Linked DNA regions of Fodinicurvata sp. EGI_FJ10296. The protein of the gene in region 2 interacts with the protein of the main gene of each other region in a pairwise test. Links are inferred from orthologs where the notes say so. Each region holds a gene or a part of one and is shown on either strand. Other genes may lie near its edges. The genes, in order: ABZ728_RS13900 and ABZ728_RS19400.

Region 1 (3,155 bases), on a different replicon or contig from region 2:
AGCGGAATACCGAGCTTCTCGTAGGTCTCGCGAAGCTTCGGGTCGACGTCTTCCAGTGTCTCCGGCCCATCATCGGCTTTCTTCGGCGCGGCGTAATAGTACGCGTCCTGATAGTCGATGGGCGGAAACCTGACCTTTGACCAATCCGGCTCGGGCATTTCCAGCCATGTCCGATATGCCTTCAACCGCAATTCGAGCAGCCAATCGGGCTCGTGCTTCTTCGCGGAAATCAAACGGACAATATCCTCGCTGAGCCCCTTGGGCGCGAGATCCATTTCGATATCAGTGGAAAAACCGTATTTGTACTTATTATTGGTTACCGATTCCACTTGTTCGATCGTTTCCGTGACCGCAGCCATACCCGCTCCTCATCTCCGGCGTGTCGTCGGGGCTGCTGCCCCGAATTCCCTATCGCACCAGTCAAGTAATGCATCCAAGGCACAACGGCAAGGGTTGCCAGACTGTGCCGCGTCACCAAGCCCGGAATGTCAGGCATTCCGGATATTCATTCATCTTCCGTCTGTATATCGGCGGGACGGAAAGACCGCCAGTCAGCCGGTCGCTGAACCTGATTACCCGACCAACACACTGGGGTATAGCATAGCCCGCTCGGTAAAAAAACCCGATTGACGCGATTACCGACCCTGCCGCTAGCCCATCATGTTGATGGTCGCCGACGGCAGCGTCAGCCTCAGCCCGTCCAGCCCTTCCGTCATGATGATCTGGCAGCCGAGCCGCGACGTCCGCGTCACGCCAAAGGCCAGGTCCAGCATGTCTTCCTCGTCGTCCTGGATCGGCTCCAGGCGAGCGCTCCAGGCCGGGTCGACGATGACATGGCATGTGGAACAGGCGAGCGACCCCTCACAGGCGCCCTCGATATCGATATCGTTCTGTTGCGCAATTTCCAGCACCGAAAGCCCGACCGGTGCGTCAACCTCTCGCGCCTCGCCCGAGGGCTCGATGAATACTATCTTGGGCATCCTGTTTCCAGACTCATGACGAATTTTCGATTATCGGCGCGGGATTTTCTGCCTGCTGCGGTTTCAGGCGGCGCCGCGGACAACCCCGTTTTCTCCGGGCGCGAGGCGTGCATGAAGCCGCCGCCAGACATCGACCAGCCGATCGATGTCGGCCTCTGTCGTAGTCCAGCCGAGACTGACCCGGATGAATGTCCCGGCCGTGTCGGCATCGAAGCCCATGGCAAGCAGCACGGGACTCGTCCTGACCTTTCCGGATGAGCAGGCGGACCCTGCGCTGAGGGCGACCCCTTCGAGATCGAAGGCCATCACCTGCGTTTCGGCCTTAACCCCCGGCATGGAAACGCACAAGGTATTTCCGACCCCGCTTGCCCCTTCACCCGCCACGATCGCCTCGGGCACCGCCGACCTGATTGCCGACACGGCGCGGTCCCGCAGTACCCCCAGCCGCTCTGCGTCACCGGCTTCGAATGCCGCCAATGCTGCGTCGAACCCGGCGTGGAATCCGGCAATCGCAGGCAGGTTCTCCGTGCCCGGCCGACGGCCGCCTTCCTGTCCGCCGCCGCGCATCCTTGCCGCTGGCACCGGCCCGCCGGGGACGACGACCACACCGATGCCCGGCGGCCCGCCGAATTTGTGGCCCGACAGCGTGACGATATCCGCACCCGCGACGGCACCGGCCAAATCCAGTCGACCGACCGCCTGTGCGGCATCGCAGTGCAGACGGACGCCCGCTTCGCGGCAAAGGGCGGCAATCTCGCCGATCGGGTTGATCACGCCGGTCTCGTTGTTGACGGCCATCGCCGAAACCACGACCGCTCCCGGATCCGTCATTGTCGCAAGTCTTGCCGCCAGCCTATCGATGTCGATCGTTCCCGCGGCGGAAACCGGCAGGGTTTCATGCGCCCAGGCGGCGACGCTGTCATGCTCGGTCGCCCCGGCCAGCACCGTCTTTGCGCCGGCAAGGGCCAGCGCATTGCCTTCTGTTGCTCCGGAAACGAATGTGACCCGGTCCGCCGCCACATCGAACACGCCGGCGACGCGGCGTCGGCAGCGCTCGACCGTCGCGCGCGCGCCGCGGCCGACACCGTGGACGCTGGAAGGATTGCCGCCGGTGTCGAGCGCGGCCACCAGTGCAGCGCGGGCTTCCGGGCGAATCGGGGTGGTCGCATTATGATCGAGATAGATCGGCGGCGGTCGAACAGTCATCTTCGGCGTGAATCCCGCAGCATTGAAGCAGCTTACTGAACCGCGACCTTTTTCGGCTCGGTCATCTCGGGTCCCGGGTCGGATCCGGAGTCGCGCTCAGGCTCGCTCACCGCCAGGCCTGACAGCGAGAAAACCCGGCTGGCGCCGAGAACGCGGCGACTCAGGACATCTTCGAGCGTCACCGACGACAGGAACAGATGAATCTGCGTGCCCAGCTCCTCCCACAAATCGTGAGTGAGGCACCGGGATTTATCCGAGTGGCAACCGGCCGAACTGCTGGGAGAACACCGGGTTGCCCTGATCGGTTCGTCCACGGCAACGATGATATCCGATATCCGCAACCGATCGGGTTCGCGGCCGATCAGATATCCGCCACCCGGTCCCCGCACGCTGCGCACCAACCCGCCCCGGCGCAATTTGGCGAACAATTGCTCCAGATAGGACAGGGAAATCTCCTGACGCTGGGCAATGTCCGCGAGGGCCACCGGATGATCGCGCCCGCTTCTCGCGAGGTCGACCATCGCCATGACGGCATAGCGTCCCTTGGTACTGAGTTTCATTGACCTGTTCCTGTGAATCGCCTGACCGGCACTTCGTCCGCCTGGACCTCCGGCGGCGGCATGCTTTCGTCTGCGACTCCATCTCCGGAGCTTGTACCGGTCGCGGCCCCCGCGCCGCCCTTTGTGCTGTCACCCTCCAGCCTGTCGAGCCGTGAGCGCAACGCATTCACTTCGTCCCGCAGCGTGCAAATCGTTCGGGCGACCGGATCGGGAATGTCGCGGCACGGCGTTCCATAGGGCAAGAACGATTCGGCTGCGTCGCCCCTGCTCTGCCGTTCGGGGCGCAGCATTCGGGCCGGCACGCCGACGGCCGTATAGCCCTCGGGGACGTCGCGCAAAACGACCGCGTTCGCGCCGACACGCGCATTGCGGCCGACCGTTAACGGTCCGAGAATGGTTGCATTGGCCC
Region 2 (3,050 bases):
CTGTTCAGTTTTGCGTGCCGACCATTCCCGGTTTCGCGACAAAAGGTCTTCCAAGGCCGTCATGGTTCTGCACCCTCTCGGAAACGATTCACTGCTGCGATTCTCTGATGCGACAAATTGATGCCGGGCGCGGCACCGCTACAGGCCGGATGCTATGAGCGTCAAAGCCAAATGCAAATCCTTATCGATACCGGACGGCGGATGGTGCGGAAATGGGGACAAAAATGGGTACGACCGTCGCCGCCGGCACCGTAATGGCGGCAATCAACGGACTGCTGGCCGTCGCCATGGGCGCCATCGGCGCCCATGGCGGATCGGGCGAACACTCCGCCACGTCAATCACAACAGGCAGCACATTTCAGCTGGCTCATGCCGGTGCGCTGGTCGGACTCGCGGCGCTGGCCGACCGGACTCCGTCCATTGGACGAGGCCGCGTGCTGCTATCGGGGGCTGTCTGGCTGATCGGCCCGGGCGCCGCCGTATTCGCCGTCGCTCTGTATGCTTCGGCGTTCGGCACGGCCGTCGCCGGTGCCGCCCCGTTCGGCGGACTGGCCATGATTGCGGGTTGGTGCCTGTTGCTGGCCTATGGCGTTCGATCCATTGCCGTGCCGGCCAAAAGCTCGCGCCCATCGGTCCGATCAACGTGGCGATCGACCGGCGAACGACGACCTCCCGATTCCGGAACCGGTTCGGGGCCATAGCCGTCTTCGAAAAGCGACTCCAGCGCTTTCATGACCGTGACCGCCGCATCCCCCTTCAATCCGTAGAATACCGTCTGAGCGCAACGGCGGGTCGCAACCAGTCCATCCTCGCGCAGGCGCGCCAGATGCTGGGACAGGGCCGACTGACTCAACCCGACCAACGGCTCCAATTCGCCAACCGCGTGCTCCCCGCGAGAGAGATGACAAAGGATGCGGAGTCGTCGCTCATTGCCGATCGCCTTCAGGAGCGTCGACGCGTGGCCGGCGTTTTCGCACAATTCCTGGAATGGCACGTTTTGACCCTGGCGCGGCACATCCTGAAATGGCTGCATCGGTCCCATCCGGTTTCCCCGCTGCTGTACGTCCGCACACGACCCGTTGCTTGCCCGGCTCGCTCACGGCTCAATGTGATACGGCTTCGTATATGAACAACAGTGTCGGCGCGAAGTTCCTTCACTGCTTGCATTTTTCTTTGCGCCGCTTCGCCCTATTATCCATTAAGATCGCAGCACTGCTGTTTTGCCGGTCGGCACCATTGACAACGAGTCGTAAATCGCATGTCGCAGCACCGCCTCGATGCCCGGGGACTGAAATGCCCGCTGCCCGTCCTGAAGGCACGGCGGGCCCTTGAATCCGCCCAGCCCGGCGACCGGCTGCTGGTGACCGCGAGCGATCCGGCAGCCAGACGGGATTTCCCGGAATTCTGCGACGCCGCCGGCCATCGGCTCGACTCTATGGACACAGCCACCGATGGCACCATCACACTCAGTATCGTAAAGGGCTCGAAAGGCTCCTGACGCGATGCTCCCGCGATCGATGTCAGCGAAACAGGTCACGAACACAACAGGTTGGTAATGCAGACGGCTTTATTTCAGCATCAAAGCTTCCTCGGTCACGATACCGGCGCCGGCCATCCGGAACGGCCGGAACGGATGACGGCGGTTCACCGCGTGCTGGAGGACGAGGCCTTTGCCTTGCTCGAACGGATCGAGGCGCCCGCCGGAACCGAAGACCAGATACTCGGCGTCCACGCGGCACACCATCTGCAGCGGGTTCAGGCGGCGATGCCGGAATCGGGGCTTGCGATGATCACCGGCGACACCGTTGCCTGCCCGACAACACTCACCTCCGCACTGCATGCCGTCGGCGCCGCCTGCGCCGCCGTGGACGGCGTCGCGGCCGGAACCCTGCGCAACGCGTTCTGCGCCGTTCGTCCGCCCGGTCACCATGCCGAAAGCGACCGGGCAATGGGGTTCTGCTTTTTCAACAATGCCGCAATCGCGGCGCATCATGCCGTCCATCACCATGGCATGGAGCGGGTGGCGGTCCTGGATTTCGACGTTCACCACGGGAACGGAACACAGGAAATTTTCTGGAAACGCCCGGATCTGTTCTACGGCTCGACCCATCAAGAGCACATCTTTCCCGGCACCGGCCGCGCCGACGAGCGGGGCGACCACAATACCATCGTCAATGCACCACTGCCTATGGGCTCCAACGGTGCTGCGATGCTGGCCGCCTTCGACGAGCGCATCCTGCCGGCGCTTCGGACGTTCCATCCGGAATTGATCATCATTTCGGCCGGATTCGACGCACATCGGCTCGACCCGTTGGCAGGGCTCGCATGGACCGAAGACGACTACGAGGCCGTCACGCGGCGGATCATGACGGCGGCCGATGAACTTTGCGGCAGCCGCCTGGTTTCGGTCCTGGAAGGGGGCTATCATCTCGACGCCCTTGCCCACAGCGTCGCCCGGCATTTGCGCCTTCTGATGGAGGCATGATCCCGCGGCGCGGCAGTGTTAACGTCGCACCGCTTGCTACGACCGCGTGCCTTGCCTAGAGTGTGGCCGGACCGCAGCCGCCGGATGGCCGGCGGGCTGCGATGATGTTCAGGAACGTCGCTTTTTTCGTCGGGAGTATCCATGGCCGGGCAATCCACTCAGCCGCCAAAGATCGACAAGATGAGTTTCGAAGACGCCCTGGCCGAATTGGAAGCCATCGTGCGCCGACTCGAAAGTGGAGAGGTGAAGCTCGACGACGCGATCGCCGCTTACGAGCGCGGCGCATCGTTGCGTGCCCATTGCGAAGCCAAACTGCGGGAAGCACAGGCCAAGGTCGAGAAAATCACGCGCGACTCCGACGGTACCGTCACGGCCGAAAGCGCCGACATCCAATGACATCAAACCATACCCCGAAGGCCGGCGACGAGGTCCAGAGCCTGATGGCCGACGCTGCCGAACAGGTGGAAGTCGTCCTCAATCGCCTGTTGCCCCGGCTGCGCGGCCCCGAAGCACGCCTTTCCGATGCCATGCGCTATGCGGTGCTGGGGGGCGGCAAACGGTTACG

What was found.
Region 1: the proteins of ABZ728_RS19400 (region 2) and ABZ728_RS13900 interact in binary tests that used the Escherichia coli proteins (3 or more experiments, as listed by UniProt). The link is inferred for Fodinicurvata sp. EGI_FJ10296 from one-to-one orthologs.

What each region holds. Positions count from the first base shown.
Region 1 is NZ_JBFCVL010000006.1:26,844-29,998, reverse strand. The notes cover bases 116-2,950. They hold ABZ728_RS13900 (aminotransferase class V-fold PLP-dependent enzyme), read right to left. Parts: upstream 2,187-2,950; coding sequence 1,044-2,186; downstream 116-1,043. Other genes in these bases: cysE (serine O-acetyltransferase), read right to left, coding at 2,743-2,950; ABZ728_RS13895 (Rrf2 family transcriptional regulator), read right to left, coding at 2,219-2,746; ABZ728_RS13905 (ferredoxin family 2Fe-2S iron-sulfur cluster binding protein), read right to left, coding at 651-980; sufB (Fe-S cluster assembly protein SufB), read right to left, coding at 116-359. Outside these bases: more of sufB, read right to left, coding at 1-115; more of cysE, read right to left, coding at 2,951-3,155. UniProt on the Escherichia coli protein: Master enzyme that delivers sulfur to a number of partners involved in Fe-S cluster assembly, tRNA modification or cofactor biosynthesis. Catalyzes the removal of elemental sulfur from cysteine to produce alanine.
Region 2 is NZ_JBFCVL010000009.1:174,829-177,878, reverse strand. What follows is about bases 149-2,878. They hold ABZ728_RS19400 (sulfurtransferase TusA family protein), read left to right. Parts: upstream 149-1,258; coding sequence 1,259-1,498; downstream 1,499-2,878. Other genes in these bases: ABZ728_RS19385 (polyprenyl synthetase family protein), read left to right, coding at 2,878-2,878; ABZ728_RS19390 (exodeoxyribonuclease VII small subunit), read left to right, coding at 2,627-2,878; ABZ728_RS19395 (histone deacetylase family protein), read left to right, coding at 1,556-2,485; ABZ728_RS19405 (metalloregulator ArsR/SmtB family transcription factor), read right to left, coding at 584-994; ABZ728_RS19410 (DUF423 domain-containing protein), read left to right, coding at 213-701. Outside these bases: ABZ728_RS19415 (carbonic anhydrase), read right to left, coding at 1-63; more of ABZ728_RS19390, read left to right, coding at 2,879-2,881; more of ABZ728_RS19385, read left to right, coding at 2,879-3,050. UniProt on the Escherichia coli protein: Sulfur carrier protein involved in sulfur trafficking in the cell. Part of a sulfur-relay system required for 2-thiolation during synthesis of 2-thiouridine of the modified wobble base 5-methylaminomethyl-2-thiouridine (mnm(5)s(2)U) in tRNA.